Luteibacter rhizovicinus DSM 16549: one gene and its partner. The protein of the gene in region 1 interacts with the protein of each later gene in a pairwise test. Links are inferred from orthologs where the notes say so. Each region holds a gene or a part of one and is shown on either strand. Other genes may lie near its edges.

Evidence for each region.
Region 2: the proteins of BJI69_RS16715 (region 1) and BJI69_RS04530 interact in binary tests that used the Escherichia coli proteins (3 or more experiments, as listed by UniProt). The link is inferred for Luteibacter rhizovicinus DSM 16549 from one-to-one orthologs.

The regions. Positions count from the first base shown.
Region 1 is NZ_CP017480.1:3,641,560-3,644,871, reverse strand. Bases 66-3,064 are described here. They hold BJI69_RS16715 (DsbE family thiol:disulfide interchange protein), read left to right. Parts: upstream 66-1,293; coding sequence 1,294-1,836; downstream 1,837-3,064. Other genes in these bases: metX (homoserine O-acetyltransferase MetX), read left to right, coding at 3,000-3,064; BJI69_RS16705 (tetratricopeptide repeat protein), read left to right, coding at 2,273-2,944; BJI69_RS16710 (cytochrome c-type biogenesis protein), read left to right, coding at 1,836-2,276; BJI69_RS16720 (heme lyase CcmF/NrfE family subunit), read left to right, coding at 66-1,297. Also shown: more of BJI69_RS16720, read left to right, coding at 1-65; more of metX, read left to right, coding at 3,065-3,312. UniProt on the Escherichia coli protein: Involved in disulfide bond formation. Catalyzes a late, reductive step in the assembly of periplasmic c-type cytochromes, probably the reduction of disulfide bonds of the apocytochrome c to allow covalent linkage with the heme.
Region 2 is NZ_CP017480.1:976,082-979,402, reverse strand. Bases 71-3,078 are described here. They hold BJI69_RS04530 (protein-disulfide reductase DsbD family protein), read right to left. Parts: upstream 2,705-3,078; coding sequence 437-2,704; downstream 71-436. Other genes in these bases: cutA (divalent-cation tolerance protein CutA), read right to left, coding at 2,776-3,078; BJI69_RS04535 (TlpA family protein disulfide reductase), read right to left, coding at 71-440. Outside these bases: more of BJI69_RS04535, read right to left, coding at 1-70; more of cutA, read right to left, coding at 3,079-3,099; BJI69_RS04520 (co-chaperone GroES), read left to right, coding at 3,294-3,321. UniProt on the Escherichia coli protein: Required to facilitate the formation of correct disulfide bonds in some periplasmic proteins and for the assembly of the periplasmic c-type cytochromes.

The DNA of each region.
Region 1 (3,312 bases):
GGCGTATGCCGAGCTCGGCTGGGGCGGCTGGTGGTTCTGGGATCCGGTCGAGAACGCCTCGTTCATGCCGTGGCTGGTCGGTGTCGCCTTGATTCATGCGCAGGCCGTGACCGAAAAGCGCGGCTCGTTGCCCGCCTGGACCATCCTGCTTTCGTTGTTCGCGTTCTCGCTGTCGCTGCTCGGCACCTTCCTGGTCCGCTCGGGCGTGCTGACCTCGGTCCACGCCTTCGCGTCCGATCCGCGTCGCGGCCTGTACATCCTCGGTTTCCTGATCATCGTCATCGGCGGTTCGTTGCTGCTGTATGCGATCCGCGCGCCGAAGGTCGCCACCGGCAAACCCTTCGCGCCGTTGTCCCGCGAGACCGGGATCATGGTGGCTAACCTGCTCTTCACCACGGCCGCTGCCATGGTGCTGCTCGGCACGTTGTTCCCGCTGATCGGCGATGCGCTGAACCTCGGTCGCGTCTCCGTCGGGCCGCCTTACTTCGGCTTCCTGTTCGTGCTGCTGATGGCGCCCGCGGTGCTGCTGCTACCGTTCGGGCCGTATCTGCGCTGGGGCCGGGCCGAAGGCAGTCAGCTGACGACCGTCGCCCTGCGCGCCGGCATCGCCGCGATCATCTGCGCCATCGTCGCCGCCTTCTTCGCCCAAGGCCACCTGCGCGCGATCGCCGGTATCGCCGGCGCGGTGTGGGTGGCGGCCGGTACCTTGTCGTACGTGATCAAGCGTTGGCGCGAGATGCCGCGCGGTCGTCGCTTCCCGGCCGAGATGGCCGGCATGCTGCTCGCGCATACGGGCGTCGCGATCTTCCTTATCGGCGTGATGTTGTCGGAATCGCTGAGCGTCGAGCGCGATGTACGTCTCGAGCCCGGCCAGACGGAATCCGTCGGCGGCTACGATTTCCGTTTCGACGGTGTCGAGGAAACCACGGGACCGAACTGGCGCGCCGACGAAGGCATCGTTGCGATCCTGCGCGACGGCAAGACACTCGCGACGATGCATCCGCAAAAGCGCACGTATTCGCGCGGCCAGGTGCAGACCGAATCCGCGATCGATGCGGGCCTGTTCCGCGATATCTACGTCGCCCTCGGTGAGCCGATGGAAGCGACCAACGTGAAGGGCGCATGGGCCTTGCGCCTGTATCACAAACCGTTCGTGCGCTGGATATGGCTGGGTGGCCTCTTCATGATGGCGGGCGGCTTCCTCGCGGCCGGCGAACGTCGCTTCCGCGCCAAGCGGGCGCCATCGACCGAAACCCCGACGACGGTCGTCGTGCCGCCGAAGGCATCGCTCGCATGAGTCGCCTCCTGCCCTTGTTCGGCTTCCTCGTGCTGGTCGGCCTGTTCGGCTTCGGTATCTGGTGGAACACGCAACACGACCAGCACGAGATCGTCTCGCCGCTGATCGACAAGCCCGCGCCGGCATTCGCCCTGCCCGTCCTCGACGACGCAGGCCGCACGGTCAGCAAGGCGTCGCTGCTGGGCAAGCCCTACTTCCTCAACGTGTTCGCCAGCTGGTGCATCGAGTGCGTGCACGAGCATCCGCTGCTGATGACCGAGGTGAAGCAGCTCGGCCTGCCCCTCGTCGGCTTCAACTACAAGGACGATCCGCAGGCAGCGACGGCATGGCTCGCCGAGCACGGCAATCCCTTCGACGTCATCGTCGCCGATCGCGAAGGCCGTAGTGCCATCGACTTCGGCGTGTACGCGGCTCCGGAGACCTTCCTCGTCGATGCCAAGGGCGTCATCCGCTACAAACGCATCGGGCCCATCACGCCCGAGGTGATCGACCGGGAAATCCGTCCGGCGCTGGCCGCACTGGCCAAGGAAGCGCCGTGATGCGCAGCTGGCTGCTGATGCTCGTCTTGCTCGTGCTGCCTGCGCTGGGTGCTGCCCAGGCCATCCAGCCCCTGCCGTTCCGCGATCATGCGGAGGAAGTTCGCTTCCAGCATCTCAGCGCCGAACTGCGTTGCCCGATGTGCCAGAACGAGACCCTTGCCGACTCCAATGCGCCTATCGCGCATGACCTTCGTCGCCAGGTGTTCGAGATGATCCAGGCGGGCAAGAGCGACGACGAGATCAAGGCCTTCCTCGTCGACCGCTATTCGCAGTTCGTGCTCTACAAACCACCGGTCGAACCGAGCACCTGGCTGCTCTGGTTCGGACCGCTCGTCCTGCTTGCCATCGGCGCCATCGTTGTTGCCGTGCAAGTGCGACGTCGCGCCCGTCAGGCACCTGCCGACACGACGCCGATCAACGACACCGGGGATGATTGGTGACTTACGCGTTCTATCTCGCCGCCGGGGCCATGCTGGCCCTTGCGCTGGCCCTGCTCCTGGTTCCGATCGTTCGCCATGGCCGTCGCCACGGTCGCTCGCGCGGTGTGTTCGTCCTGCTGCTCGCCATCGCCATCGTCGTGCCGCTCGCCAGCGTCGGCCTCTACGCGCTGGTCGGTACGCCGTCGACGCTCGGTGGCGTCGAGCCGGCGAAGGAAATGGACGTCGGCGAGGCTATCACCGCCCTGCGCGCGCGCCTGAAGGAGCATCCCGACGACGCCCAGGGCTGGCTCCTGCTCGGCCAGACCTTCACCATGCTCAAGCAGCCGGCCGACGCGCGCGATGCCTTCGACGGCGCCCTCAAGGCCGATCCGACCAACGGTGCGGCGATGGTCGGCTGGGCCGAGGCGGATTCGCTGATCCGCGACGATCACCGCATCGAAGGGCGCGCGCTCGATCTGCTCCAGGCCGCCGTCGCCGCCAATCCGCAGAACCAACGCGCCTTGTGGCTGCTCGGTATCAGTCAGTTCCAGCACGAGAAGTACGTCGAGGCGTCCGCGACATGGAAGACCCTCCAGCCGATGCTCGATCCCGATTCGAACGTGGCCCACGCCGTCGCCGAACAGATCGCACAGGCCGACAAGCGCGCGGCAGCCGGCGCAGGCAAGTAAGCGCGATACCCGTCACCCGTGGCACCATGACGGGTATCGAGTGAAGGATCTTTCCATGGGCGACGCACGCCGCTACCACGCGCTTTCCTCGCCGTTCCGCATGAAGCGCGGCGGCCAACTCCACGGCGCACGTGTCGCCTACGAAACCTGGGGCACGCTCGATGCCGCACGTGGTAACGCCGTGCTGATCCTCACCGGCCTTTCGCCGAGCGCGCATGCCGCCGCCAACCTCGAGGACCCGACACCCGGCTGGTGGGACGACATGATCGGTCCCGGCAAGGCCTTCGACACCGATCGCTACTTTGTCATCTGCGTGAATTCGCTCGGCAGCGACAAGGGCTCGACCTGTCCCGCGTCGGTCGACCCGG
Region 2 (3,321 bases), 2.7 Mb from region 1 along the record:
GGCAGGACGCGACGCGTATTGCCGAGCGAGAGGGACCCGCCGGGCGCGTCGGCATCCACGAGCATGATGGGGTAGCTCACCGGCCGCCGGGCGAGATAACCGCGGACGCCGGTTGCCGTGTCTTCGGCCAGCCCGAGCACCACGATGCTGCGGTCCCGGTAGCGCGAATACGCCGCGTCGAGCAGGGGCATCTCCTGCCTGCACGGCCCGCACCAGCTCGCCCAGTAATTGATGAGCACGCGTTTGCCGTGCCAGTCCGACAGCTGACGTGCCTTACCTTCGACGGTCACGAAGCTGGCTTCCGGTGCCGGGTCGCCGATGTCGGCCACCGTCACGCCTGGGGGCGGTGGCGGATGCAGGCGCCGGTGCTCGACCCACAATCCGCCCGTCGCCCCGAGGATCGCCAGTACGACGATCCAGAAGGTCGGGCCGCGTGTCATGGCGACGCGGCGGCCTCGAGTGCCTGCTTGACGGTGTCGTAGGTAAGCACGGTGGAGAGCTTATGGCCGTCGCCACCTCCTTTCGGGTAGACCACGTACAGCGGCACGCCCACCGAGTGGTACTGCTCCAGGAAGGCGGCGATGGTCGCGTTCACGTCGGTCCAGTCGCCGCGCATGTACACGGTGCCGGTGCGCTTGAGCAGCGCCTTGAAGTCGTCCGTGTCGAGCACCGCGTGTTCGTTGGCCTTGCAGGTGATGCACCAGTCCGCGGTCATGTCGACCAGCACGGGTGTGCCGGCGGCACGCAGCTCGGCGAGTTTCTCCGGCGAGTACGGCACGATGCCGTCACTGGCGACCGTGGCCGCGGTCGGCGCCGGCAGGCCGTGCACGGTCCACAGGGCCGCCACGGCGCCCACCGCGAGCACGGCGGTGAAGATCCAGGACAGGCCGCGGTCGCGGTTGGCGTGGCGGCCATACCACCACAGCGCCATGGCCAACAGGACGGCACCGGCCAGCACGAGGGCCGTCGCGTCCGCGCCCCGCTGCTTGGTCAGCACCCACAGCAGCCACACCGCCGTGAGATACATCGGGAAGGCCAACGCCTGCTTCAGCGTCTCCATCCAGCGACCGGGGCGCGGCAACAGCCGGGCGATCGCCGGCACGAAGCCGATCAACAGGAAGGGCAGTGCGAGGCCAAGGCCGAGGGCGAGGAAAATCAGGAAGGCCACGGCGACCGGGGCGGCGAAGGCGAAGGCGATCGCCGAACCCATGAAGGGCGCCGTGCAGGGGCTGGCGACGACGACGGCAAGGACCCCGGTAAAGAAGTCGCCCGACGGACCCGAGCGCGACGCCAGGCCGCTGCCGACGTTACCCAGCGAGCCGCCGATCTCGAACACGCCCGACATCGACAGGCCCACGGCGAGCATCACGTAGACGAGGATGCCGATCGCCAGCGGCTGCTGGAACTGCGCGCCCCACTGGATTCCATGGCCGGCAGCGCGGATGCCGACGATGATCACGCCCAGGGCGGCAAAGGCGACGAGCACGCCGGCGGTGTACCAGAGCGCGTGCCGACGGGCGGCTCCCTGGCTCTCGCCACTCTCCAGCACGGTGATCGCCTTCAGCGACAGCACCGGCAGCACGCAAGGCATCAGGTTCAGCACGAGGCCGCCGAGCAGCGCCAGGCCGATGGCGGCGACGAAGCCGAGCGGCGCCTCGTTCTTCGGCATGAGGCCCGGAGGCGGGGGTGTCGGCGCGACGTCCTTCACGGCGGCGGCCGTCGCGGGCGCGGCGGAGGCCGGGGCGCCGACCGTCGCCGTACCGGCGCCGAAGTCGACGCTGATATGACGCTTCATTACCGGATAGCAGATGCCGTTCTCGAGGCAGCCCTGGTAGGCGACCTCGAGTTCGGTCGTCTTTGCGTCCGCCGCGCCCTTGACCGGCACGGGCAACTCCACCTGATCGAAATAGACGATGGTGTCGCCGAAATGTTCGTCGTGGTGGGCGACGCCGCTCGGCCACTCCGGCTCACCGGTGGTGACACCAGCGGGCGAGGCGACCGTGATCTCGGTCTTGTCGCGGTAGAGGTAGTAGTCCTTCGGCATGGTCCAGCGCAGCAGCAGGGCGTCGCGTGACTTGACCAGGGCTTCGAAGCGGAACGCCTGCTCGGCCGGCAGGGCGGCGGCATCGGTGCCCGGGGTCGCGGCCGGGGCGCCGAGCAGCGAGGCGCCATTGGCGGCGGTCGCGCCAGTGGGTGGCGTGGCGGCAGCGGCCGTCGGAGCGGGTCCCGTCGGAATGGTCGAGGCGCCACCGATGGTGAGCTTCAGGTGCTCGGTGTTCGGCGGGTAGCAGATCTTCGGCTCGACTTCGTGGCAACCCTGGTACTGGACGTCGAGGGCCAGGGTGGTCGTGCCGGCGGCGAGCAGCGTGTACGGCACGCTGGCTTCGATATCGCCGTGGTAGATCTCCACGTCGCCGAGGTATTCGTCGTGCTTCTTCAGGCCATCCGGCAAGGTCGGCTCACCGAGCGAGACCGCGCCGGCATCGGCCGCCTTGATCTTGATCCGGCCCCGATAGAGGTAATAGTCGGGCGCGATGCGCCAATGCAGCTTGACCATGCCGGGCTGGCTGGCGTCCGTGGTGAGGTGAAACGCCTCGGTGACGGGCAGCAGATCGTCGTCGCCCTGGGCGAATGCGGGCAGGGCAACGAGCAACAGGCCGAACGCGGCGACCAGGTTCCGCGCAAGGCGGCGAAGCGACGACATGGTGATCTCCGTGGAGCGATGCGGTGACGAGGCGCGTGGGGCGTCGATCATTATGACCGGGCGAACCCGGGTTAGCTTGCGTCGACACTCGCTTCCAGCCACGCCAGGTAGGGGGCATGGCCGGCAACGACCGGCAGGGCGACGATTTCCGGCACCTCGTAGGGATGGTGTGCCAGGACGAAGCGTTCCAGCGCCGCGAAGGCCTCGCGGGTCGTCTTTGCAACCAGCAGGTCTTCGTCGTCGGTCACGACCTCGCCCTTCCAGCGGTAAGTGGACCGCACGCCGGGCAGTCGGTTCACGCAGGCGGCGAGGCCCGCTTCGACGATGGCGCGGGCGAGGGTGTCGGCGGGTTCGCCCGTCGGGCAGGCGATGAGGACGACGATGGGTTCGGACATGGGTCGATTGTGGCCTCTTGCGCCCTTTTTTGAACCCGGGGCCTTGAACGGTTTCGTGGCGCCGCCATCTGTCGACCATCCGCAGCTCTTCCGAATCAGGAAAGCTTAGGGCTAAAATTCTGGCACTCACCCTGATCAAGTGCTAACAGGGTGGACCTTTTTCCTTATCCGTCAAACACATGTTTGGAGAAGTCATGAGCAAACTGCGCCCGCTGCACGACC